DNA from 2 places in the Kitasatospora sp. NPDC097643 genome. Region 2 is predicted to be linked to the other one. Evidence: predicted binding sites of a transcription regulator. Region 2 holds the regulator's gene; the other holds the start of a gene.
What was found. Region 2 encodes HspR, which represses chaperone genes until heat shock. Its sites were predicted from a motif close to TTGAGNNNNNNNNNCTCAA; they were not measured.
Positions count from the first base shown of each region.

Region 1: a site for HspR is predicted at 2,766-2,784, ahead of lon (endopeptidase La). Genes of this name have one in related genera too.

Region 1 is NZ_JBEOSA010000004.1:63,707-68,372, forward strand. Features, by position in the region: gene ABTY15_RS04445 (sensor histidine kinase) at 1-419, opposite strand, end outside; gene ABTY15_RS04450 (response regulator transcription factor) at 524-1,261, opposite strand; gene ABTY15_RS04455 (rhomboid-like protein) at 1,822-2,634, shown strand; gene lon (endopeptidase La) at 2,807-4,666, shown strand, end outside.
Region 2 is NZ_JBEOSA010000063.1:229-4,894, forward strand. Features, by position in the region: partial or broken gene ABTY15_RS31005 (Hsp70 family protein) at 1-320, shown strand, start outside; gene grpE (nucleotide exchange factor GrpE) at 317-949, shown strand; gene dnaJ (molecular chaperone DnaJ) at 1,096-2,250, shown strand; gene ABTY15_RS31020 (heat shock protein transcriptional repressor HspR) at 2,276-2,800, shown strand; gene ABTY15_RS31025 (helix-turn-helix domain-containing protein) at 2,990-3,979, shown strand; gene ABTY15_RS31030 (hypothetical protein) at 4,548-4,666, shown strand, end outside.

The DNA of each region.
Region 1 (4,666 bases), on a different contig from region 2:
TCGGCGGCCTCCAGGTCGGCGGCCATCTGGTTGAAGGTGGCCGCCAGCTCGCCGATCTCGTCGCGCGAGCTCACCTCGACCCGGCGGCTGTAGTCGCCGGAGGCCATCGCGCGGGCGGCGGCCGTCATCTCGCGCAGGGGGGCGGTCAGCCCGTGCGCGAGGAACTGCATGAAGAGCAGGGAGGCGATCATGGAGAACACCATGATGATCCGGATCTGGGTCTCGGACCGGATCGCCACGACCACCATGCCGGTGGCCAGGAAGACGGAGACGATCACCAGGAGGGCGAGCTTGCCCTTGATCGAGCGGACCGGGTCGAGCGGCCGGATGTCGGCCCAGACCCGGCGGGCGGCGCGGGCGGCGAGCGTCTGCGAGCGCGGGCCGTCGGTGTCCCCGTTGCGTTGCTGTGGAAAGGTCATTGGTCCCCTGTGCTCCCCGCGGGTGATCGCCGGCGCGGTGCGCCCGGCGGTTCGGCGACTGCGGACACGGGCCCCCCGGCGGCCCGTTGCCCGAGGTCCGCCGCTTAGGAGAGCGGGGCCTCCAGCGCGTACCCGACACCGTGCACGGTGCGGATCCAGCTCGCGCCGATCTTCCGGCGCAGCGCCTTGACGTGGCTGTCCACGGTGCGGGTGCCGGACGCGTCGGTCCAGTCCCAGACCTCGGCCAGCAGCTGCTCGCGGGTGAGCACCGCGCGCGGCTGGGCGGCCAGGCAGGCGAGCAGGTCGAACTCGGTGGGCGTCAGGTGGACGTCCCCCGAGGCCAGCCGGACCCGGCGCTGCACGTGGTCGATCTCCAGCTCGCCGAAGCGCAGCGAGCCGAGCGCGGGCGTGCGGGCGGCCTGCTGGGCGCGCTCGACGCGGCGCAGCAGCACGTTGACCCGGGCGGCCAGTTCGCGCATCGAGAACGGCTTGGTCATGTAGTCGTCGGCGCCCACGCCGAGACCGACCAGCAGGTCCGTCTCGTCGTCGCGCGCGGTCAGCATCAGCACCGGCACCGGTCGCTGGGCCTGGATCCGGCGGCACACTTCGAGGCCGTCGAAGCCGGGCAGCATGATGTCGAGGACGACCAGGTCGGGCTGCCAGGTGTGGAAGCCGTCGACCGCGCCCGGGCCGTCGTGGGCCACGGCGACCTTGAAGCCCTCCGCGCCCAGCCGGGCCGCGATCGACTCCGCGATCGTGGGCTCGTCCTCCACCACCAGCACTCTGCGCTGGCTGCTCACCGCGCCGCCGGTGTTGCTGCTGTCCTGCTGAATTTCTGTCACGGTCACGCCACCGCCCCCAGGGCTGCGGGCCGGCCACCTGTGGGGATGGCGGGGCTCCGCTCGTAGTCTTGTTCCGTCGTGGACTGTGCCGGGTCCGCCGTCCCGTCGCGCGCGGATCGGAGGACGGACTGTGGGCCGCCCACGTCTCCCGCGCACTCCGCAGCGTACGGACAGTGGATGCCTCCCGGCAGGTGGACCGGACGTTTCCGGCCCGTGGGCCGGCCTGTCAGGCCGCCCTCGGACCCACTCGCGAGTGGGCACGGGCCGATACCTTACCCGGCGATTTTTCCGCGGGTAACGGTACGTATGCAGTCGAGTTGACGCCAAGTCGCCGGTCAGAGGCCTTACTGACGCGTTAATCGGAAGAAGGTCCGGACCAATGGCGGAAATCCGGCCGACCGGTAGGCCGGGGGACTTCACGGGCTTTTCCCAGCTGGCTCTCAGGACTCCGACGTAACGTGGTCACGACAACGCCCCGCCGGGTGGGATTTCCGGCGCGCGCCGGTACGTTGGGCTCCTGGCGAGTAGCCGGTTGCTGTGGGCGTGGAGCGGGAGGCGGCATGGCTGGACTGCGGCGAGGTGCCGGACGGAACGGGTCGCCGCCGGCCGGGCCGCCGTACGGGATGCTCCGGTACGGCCTGCGGGCCGGCGTCGTCGACTGGTTGCTGGAGCGGGTCCCGACGCCTCGGCGCAACCCCTTCACGCTGGGCTATCTCGCCGTGGTCGGCGCGACCACCACCTTTGCCAAACTGGCAGATCCCGATCTCGTCCTGCGTCTGCAGGAGGCCTCCAGTTCCGACGGCCACAATCTTTTGCAGCATCCTTTGCGCGCGCTGGTGCTCAGCGGATTCTGGGTGGCCGGCGAGGTGTGGATGCCGTACCTGTGGGGATTCGCCTTCACCCTGGCGCCGCTGGAGCGCCGGGTCGGGCCGGCCCGGGCGGCGGCCGTCTTCGCGATCGGGCACGTCACCGCCACCCTGCTCTCCCAGGGCGTGGTGATCGCCGCGGTGGAGACCGGGCGGCTGGAGTCCGCGGCGATGGACTACCTGGACATCGGCGTCAGCTACGGCGTGCTGGCCTGCCTGGGCGCGGTGGCCGGGCTGCTCTCCTGGCGCGGGCGGCTGCTGGCGCTGGGCAGCGCCGGGCTGCTGATCGCCGAGCAGATCCTCACCGAGCAGGACGTGGTCACCGCCGTCGGGCACCCGGCCGCGCTGCTCACCGGGGTGGCGCTGTGGCGCTGGCTGCGCCGGGCCGAGCGGCGCCGACCGCGCCCGCGCCGGGTGGCCGTCCCGGCGGCCGGCTCCTCCTCTTCTTCCTCCCCGCCCGCGCCCGCGCCCGCGGCCGGCGGGGCCGGAGTGCCGGCCGCGCACTGAGGGTGGTCGGACCGGCACGGGGCCGGTCCTGGTCGGGTGACTCGTTCGGGTGATTTTGACGGCCCCGCCTGCGGCCTTTCCCGTTCGCTCACAGCGAACAGAACGTCGGGAACATCCGGCGGGCGCCGGGCCTTAGTCAGGTCGACTCAAGTTCGCTGACTGGGGAGAGATCATGGCATCGACGTCCACACCGCTCACCCTGCCCGTCCTGCCGCTCGACGACGAGGTCGTCCTGCCGGGCATGGTCGTCCCGCTGGACCTCAAGGACACCGAGGTGCGCGCCGCGGTGGAGGCGGCTCGCGCCGCGGCCACCGGCGCCGGCAAGCCGCAGGTCCTGCTGGTTCCGCGGGTGGACGGCTCGTACGCGGCGGCCGGCACGCTGGCCACCGTCGAGCAGGTCGGCCGGCTGGCCGACGGGGAGCCGGCCGCGCTGGTGCGCGCCGTGCGCCGGGTCCGGATCGGCGTCGGGACGACCGGCCCCGGCGCCGCCCTCTGGGTGGAGACCACGCCGTTCCGGGAGTCCTCGGTGGGCACCCCGGTGGCCGGCCGGGCCGCCGAGCTGGTCAAGGAGTACAAGGCGCTGTCCACCCAGTGGCTGCGCCGGCGCGGCGCCTGGCAGATCGTCGACCGGGTGGCGCAGATCGAGGGCGTCGGCGAGCTCGCCGACAACATCGGCTACGCGCCCTTCGTCACCGCCGAGCAGAAGCTCAAGGTGCTGCTGGAGGCCGACCAGGTCGCCCGCCTGGAGTACGCGCTGACGCTGCTGCGCGACCACCTCGCCGAGGAGGAGGTCAACGACACCATCCGCAAGGACGTCGAGGAGGGCGTGGCCAAGCAGCAGAAGGAGTTCCTGCTGCGCCGTCAGCTGGAGGCCGTCCGCAAGGAGCTGGCCGAGCTCAACGGCGACCCGGCGGACGAGGAGGGCGACTACCGCGCCCGGGTCGAGGCCGCCGACCTGCCCCAGAAGGTGCGCGAGGCCGCGCTCAAGGAGGTCGACAAGCTCGAACGCGCGTCCGACCAGTCGCCCGAGGGCTCCTGGATCCGCACCTGGCTGGACACCGTCCTGGAGCTGCCCTGGAACGAGCGCACCGAGGACGCGTACGACATCGCCGGCGCCCGCGCGGTGCTGGACGCCGACCACGCCGGCCTGGCCGACGTGAAGGAGCGCATCGTCGAGTACCTCGCCGTGCGCAAGCGCCGGGCCGACCAGGGGCTCGGACTCGTCGGCGGTCGCCGCGGGGGTGCGGTGCTGGCCCTGGTCGGCCCGCCCGGCGTCGGCAAGACCTCGCTCGGCGAGTCGGTGGCCCGCGCCATGGGCCGCAGCTTCGTGCGGGTCGCGCTCGGCGGCGTCCGGGACGAGGCCGAGATCCGCGGCCACCGGCGCACCTACGTCGGCGCGCAGCCCGGCCGGCTGGTGCGGGCGATCAAGGAGGCCGGCTCGATGAACCCGGTCGTCCTGCTCGACGAGATCGACAAGGTCGGCTCCGACTACCGGGGCGACCCGGCCGCCGCGCTGCTGGAGGTGCTGGACCCGGCGCAGAACCACACCTTCCGGGACCACTACCTGGAGGTCGAGCTCGACCTCTCGGACGTCGTTTTCCTCGCCACCGCCAACGTGCTGGAGGCCATCCCCGAGCCGCTGCTCGACCGGATGGAGCTGGTCCGGCTCGACGGCTACACCGAGGACGAGAAGGTCGTCATCGCCCGGGACCACCTGCTCCCGCGCCAGCTGGAGAAGGCCGGGCTCGGCGGCGAGCAGGTCCTGGTCGAGGAGGCGGCGCTGCGCCGGCTGGCCGGGGAGTACACCCGGGAGGCCGGGGTGCGGAACCTGGAGCGCTCGATCGCCCGGGTGCTGCGCAAGGTGGCCGCCCAGACCGAGCTGGGCGAGCGCGAGCTGCCGGTCGCGATCGGCGCCGGCGACCTGCGGGCCCTGATCGGCCGGCCGCACCACGTGCCGGAGTCCGCCCAGGAGCCGGCCGAGCGGCGCACCGCCGTCCCCGGGGTGGCCACCGGGCTCGCCGTGACCGGAGCC
Region 2 (4,666 bases):
CCGAGCAGCTCGTCTACTCGACCGAGAAGTTCATCGCGGACAACGCCGAGAAGCTGCCGGCCGAGGTCAAGACCGAGGTCGAGACCGCCATCGGCGAGCTCAAGGAGGCCCTGAAGGGCGAGGACATCGCGAAGATCCGCGAGGCCTCGGAGAAGGTCTCCACCACCGCCCAGAAGCTCGGCCAGGCGCTCTACGCCAACGCCGACGCCGCCGGTGCCGCCCCGGCCGGTGACGCCGCCGGTGCCACCGGTGCCAAGGACGACGACGTCGTCGACGCCGAGATCGTGGACGACGAGAAGCCCAAGGGCGGTGCGGCATGACGGACAAGCCGCAGGGCGGCAAGCCCGGCGACGACTCCGCCGCCGAGGAGGCCGTGATCAAGGCGGCCGAGGAGGCCGCCGCCGGTGGTGCCGACGCGGCCTCGTCCTCCGAGGAGCTGGCCGCGGCCAAGCGCGAGGCCGCCGAGCGCACCGCCGACCTCCAGCGCCTGCAGGCCGAGTACCAGAACTACCGCAAGCGGGTCGAGCGCGACCGGCTGACCGTCCGCGAGATCGCGGTCTCCAACATCCTGGAGTCCCTGATCCCGGTGCTGGACGACATCGGCCGCGCCCGCGAGCACGGCGAGGTCACCGGCGGCTTCAAGTCCGTCGCCGAGTCCCTGGAGACGGTCGTCGCCAAGCTGGGCCTCCAGCAGTTCGGCAAGGAGGGCGAGCCCTTCGACCCGACCATGCACGAGGCGCTGATGCACAGCTACTCCTCGGACGTCACCGAGGACACCTGTGTGCAGATCCTCCAGCCCGGCTACCGGATCGGCGAGCGGATCATCCGCCCGGCGATGGTCGCCGTCGCGGAGCCCCAGCCGGGCACCCAGACCGCGGGCTCCCCGGACACCGCCGACCAGGCCAAGTCCGGCGACGCGGACAAGACCGACGGTGGCTCGGACAGCTGACCACCCGTGACAGCTGACAACCAGTGCGCTGCGGAGTCGTACGCCGGCAACAACACCGGCCGGCTCCGCAGCGCGCTGTCAGCAGCCCCTTCCGGCCGGGCTGTTGACAGCGCAGTGACGATGGACATCGGGAGGTGGCGGGAGCCGTGAGTGGCAAGGACTACGTGGAAAAGGACTACTACAAGGTCCTCGGCGTGCCCAAGGACGCCACTGCCACCGAGATCAAGAAGACGTACCGCAAGCTCGCGCGCGAGTTCCACCCCGACGCGAACAAGGGCGACGCCAAGGCCGAGGAACGCTTCAAGGACATCTCCGAGGCGTACGACGTCCTCTCCGACGAGAAGCGCCGCAAGGAGTACGACGAGGCCCGCAGCCTCTTCGCCAACGGCGGCTTCCGGGCCGGTGGCCCCGGCGCCGGCAACTACAGCTTCGACTTCGGTGACCTGTTCAGCGGCAGCCAGGGCGGCGGCGGGGGCGGCGGCCTCGGCGACGTCTTCGGCGGCCTCTTCAACCGCACCGGCACCCGGCAGGCCCAGCCCCGGCGCGGCGCCGACGTCGAGACCGAGGTGACGCTCTCCTTCGAGGAGGCCGTCGACGGCGCGACCGTCCCGCTGCGGATGACCAGCCAGGCCCCCTGCCGCAGCTGCAACGGCACCGGCGCCAAGTCCGGCACCACCCCGCGGGTCTGCCCGACCTGCGTCGGCGCCGGCACCGTCAGCCGCGGCCAGGGCGCGTTCGCGCTCTCCGAGCCCTGCAAGGACTGTCGCGGCCGCGGCATGATCGTCGACGACCCCTGCACCGACTGCCACGGCAGCGGCCGGGCCAGCTCCGCCCGCACCATGCAGGTCCGCATCCCGGCCGGCGTCCAGGACGCCCAGCGCATCCGGCTCAAGGGCAAGGGCGCCCAGGGCGAACGCGGCGGCCAGCCCGGCGACCTCTACGTCACCGTGCACGTCGACCCGCACCCCGTCTTCGGGCGCAAGGGCGACAACCTCACCGTCACCGTCCCGGTCACCTTCCCCGAAGCGGCCCTCGGCGGCACCATCGAGGTGCCCACGCTCAACGGCCCCGCCGTCAAGCTCAAGCTGCCCCCGGGCAGCGCCAACGGCCTCACCATGCGCGCCCGCGGCAAGGGCGCCACCCGCAAGGACGGCACCCGCGGCGACCTCCTCGTCACCGTCGAGGTCGTGGTGCCCCAGCACGTCACCGGCGACGCGCTGAACGCCCTGGAGCAGTACCGCGAGGCCACCGCCTCCGACGACCCGCGAGCCGCCCTCTTCCGGGCGGCGAAGGGAGCGTGACGACCAGATGTCCCCGATGAATCCGATGAACCCGGACGGCTCCGGCGGCGTCGGCGGCCCGATCGGCCCCGGCATCGGCGAGGGCCTGCCCGGCGACGGCCGCCGCCCCCGGCGCCCCTCGGCCCCGCCGCAGTACGTCCTCACCGAGGACACCCCGGTGTACGTCATCTCCGTCGCCGCCGAGCTCTCCGGCCTGCACCCGCAGACCCTGCGCCAGTACGACCGCCTCGGCCTGGTCAGCCCCGACCGCACCGCCGGCCGAGGCCGCCGCTACTCCGCCCGCGACATCCAGCAGTTGCGCGAGGTCCAGCGGCTCTCCCAGGACGAGGGCATCAACCTGGCCGGCATCAAGCGGATCATCGAACTGGAGAACCAGGTCGCCGCCCTCCAGTCCCGGATCACCGAACTGGTCGACTCCCTCGAAGGCGCCGCCACCGCCCTCCAGCAACGCGAAGCCGCCGTGCACGCCTCCTACCGCCGCGACCTCGTTCCCTACCAGCCCCCCACCCCCCAATCCAGCGCCCTGGTGGTCTGGCGCCCCAAGCGCTGACTTGTCCATTGCACAATCACCACGGCCGCCGGCTCCTCCTGTTCGGGGGGTGCCGGCGGCTCCGTTCCGGGTGAGAGAGTTCAGCCACATGTCCTCGTCCAGCGACTCACCAGGTCTGGCATGCTGAACCGTGATTCAGCGTCGGCACTGCTGGGACGCAGGCATCACGGTAACGGCAAGGAGCCGCAGGTGAGTGAACGAGAGCAGCCCATTGCCGCCGGCTTGACCGTCCTCTCGGCCGAAGCGCGAGCGCTCTATCTGGCCGTCATCCGACGGGACGGTCACCTGCCGCTGGGCTCCGATCTCGATCAGACCGATTCTGCACGGGACGAGTTGGTGAGGATTGGCCTTCTCATACCCGACACCGACGATCCCGACGTTTTCATAGCCGCCGATCCCACTCAACTCTCGGCCAGCCTCAGCCATTCCTGGCAGCGTCAGGCGCTGGAGCTTCTGTCGCGCGCGGTATCCCTCCCTTCCGAACTGCAGGAGCTCGCGCAGGAATTCCACGCTCCGAAACAGGAGGGAGGGTCGATCGAGTATGTGCGAGGAAAGGCTCTTATTCATCAGCGGGTACAGCAGTGCCGGTCGTCAGGCATGGAGGAGGCCCTGGCATTGCAACCCGGTGGCCCGCGGCCACCGGACGTCCTCGCCGTAATGATCGAGCAGGATCTGAACACGCTCCGCAGCGGCACAAGGATGCGGACGATCTACCACGCCAGCACCCGCTACCACCAGCCGACGCGGGATTATGTGGCCAGACTTGCCCAGGCCGGAGGCCAGTACCGGACCCTCGACGAGCCTTACACGCGGCTCATAGTGATGGACCGACGCGTGGCCGTGATCCCGATCGTCGACGACATGAGCCTCGCGGCCTTCATCTACGATCCCGCAATCATCGGCTACCTCGTCGAGGAGGTGTTCGAGCGGTGCTGGGGTCGCGCGCTGGAATTCGAAGGCGATCGCATAGTGCCGCAGCAGGTGGTGTCCCGCCTGCGCCAAACGATTATTGACCAGATGCTCGAAGGCACCAACCACCGGGTCATCGCACGACGCCTGGGAATCAGCGAGCGAACATTGGCGCGGCATATAGCTGAAATGCGAGACGACTACAAGGTCGACTCGCTCTTCCAGCTCGGATACGTTCTCGGCCGAAAGGCTCAGGAGCCCGCCGACTGAGTCACGGCCCGCTACCGGCGGGCCGGCTCATGCTACGGATCGCCCGGCATACGGCCAGACTCATACGACCGGGTTCAGGTCCAGGCAAGGTCATCCGCAAGGGTCTTGGCAGCCGCGGGGGCAGCTGTCACGTGAGAGTCGGCGGCATTTGCGAGAGAGCCGCCACCAAGAACAGCAGCCGCGACGGCCAACGAGAGCACAACCTTGCGGACAAATCGACGCATGTTAGGCATGCCTCCACTCCCTCCCTCGGGAATCGCCACTAGAAGTGTCAAGCAGGATAACGGGACACATAGTGCCGCACGAGAGGGAGGCTGTCACCTGACCCGGTGTGTGGGATGTGCGTCATCTCCCTGCCAGTCATCCAGATGACACAGGCCAACCCTGGACGCGACGCCACCCCGCGATGGACGATCAGTTCGCTCCCGATGGTCCGACAGGGCACCACACCTGCCAATGTACCGTCAAATGTTAAGCCGGTTCGTCAGCAACATCCCTTCTTAGAGCAGCCAACAACCAACGCATCGCCGACGCTCACTCCCCCGGTCGGCCTTCCCCCGGAGTCGACATGACCGAGCCCTACCTGCGTCACCATGACAGCCAGGCCCCCGAGGGCCGGCGTGCACGTGTGTTTCTGGCCGCGCCGTTGATGCGGCTGACCGGGCCGGCGGACAGTGTGGTGACGCT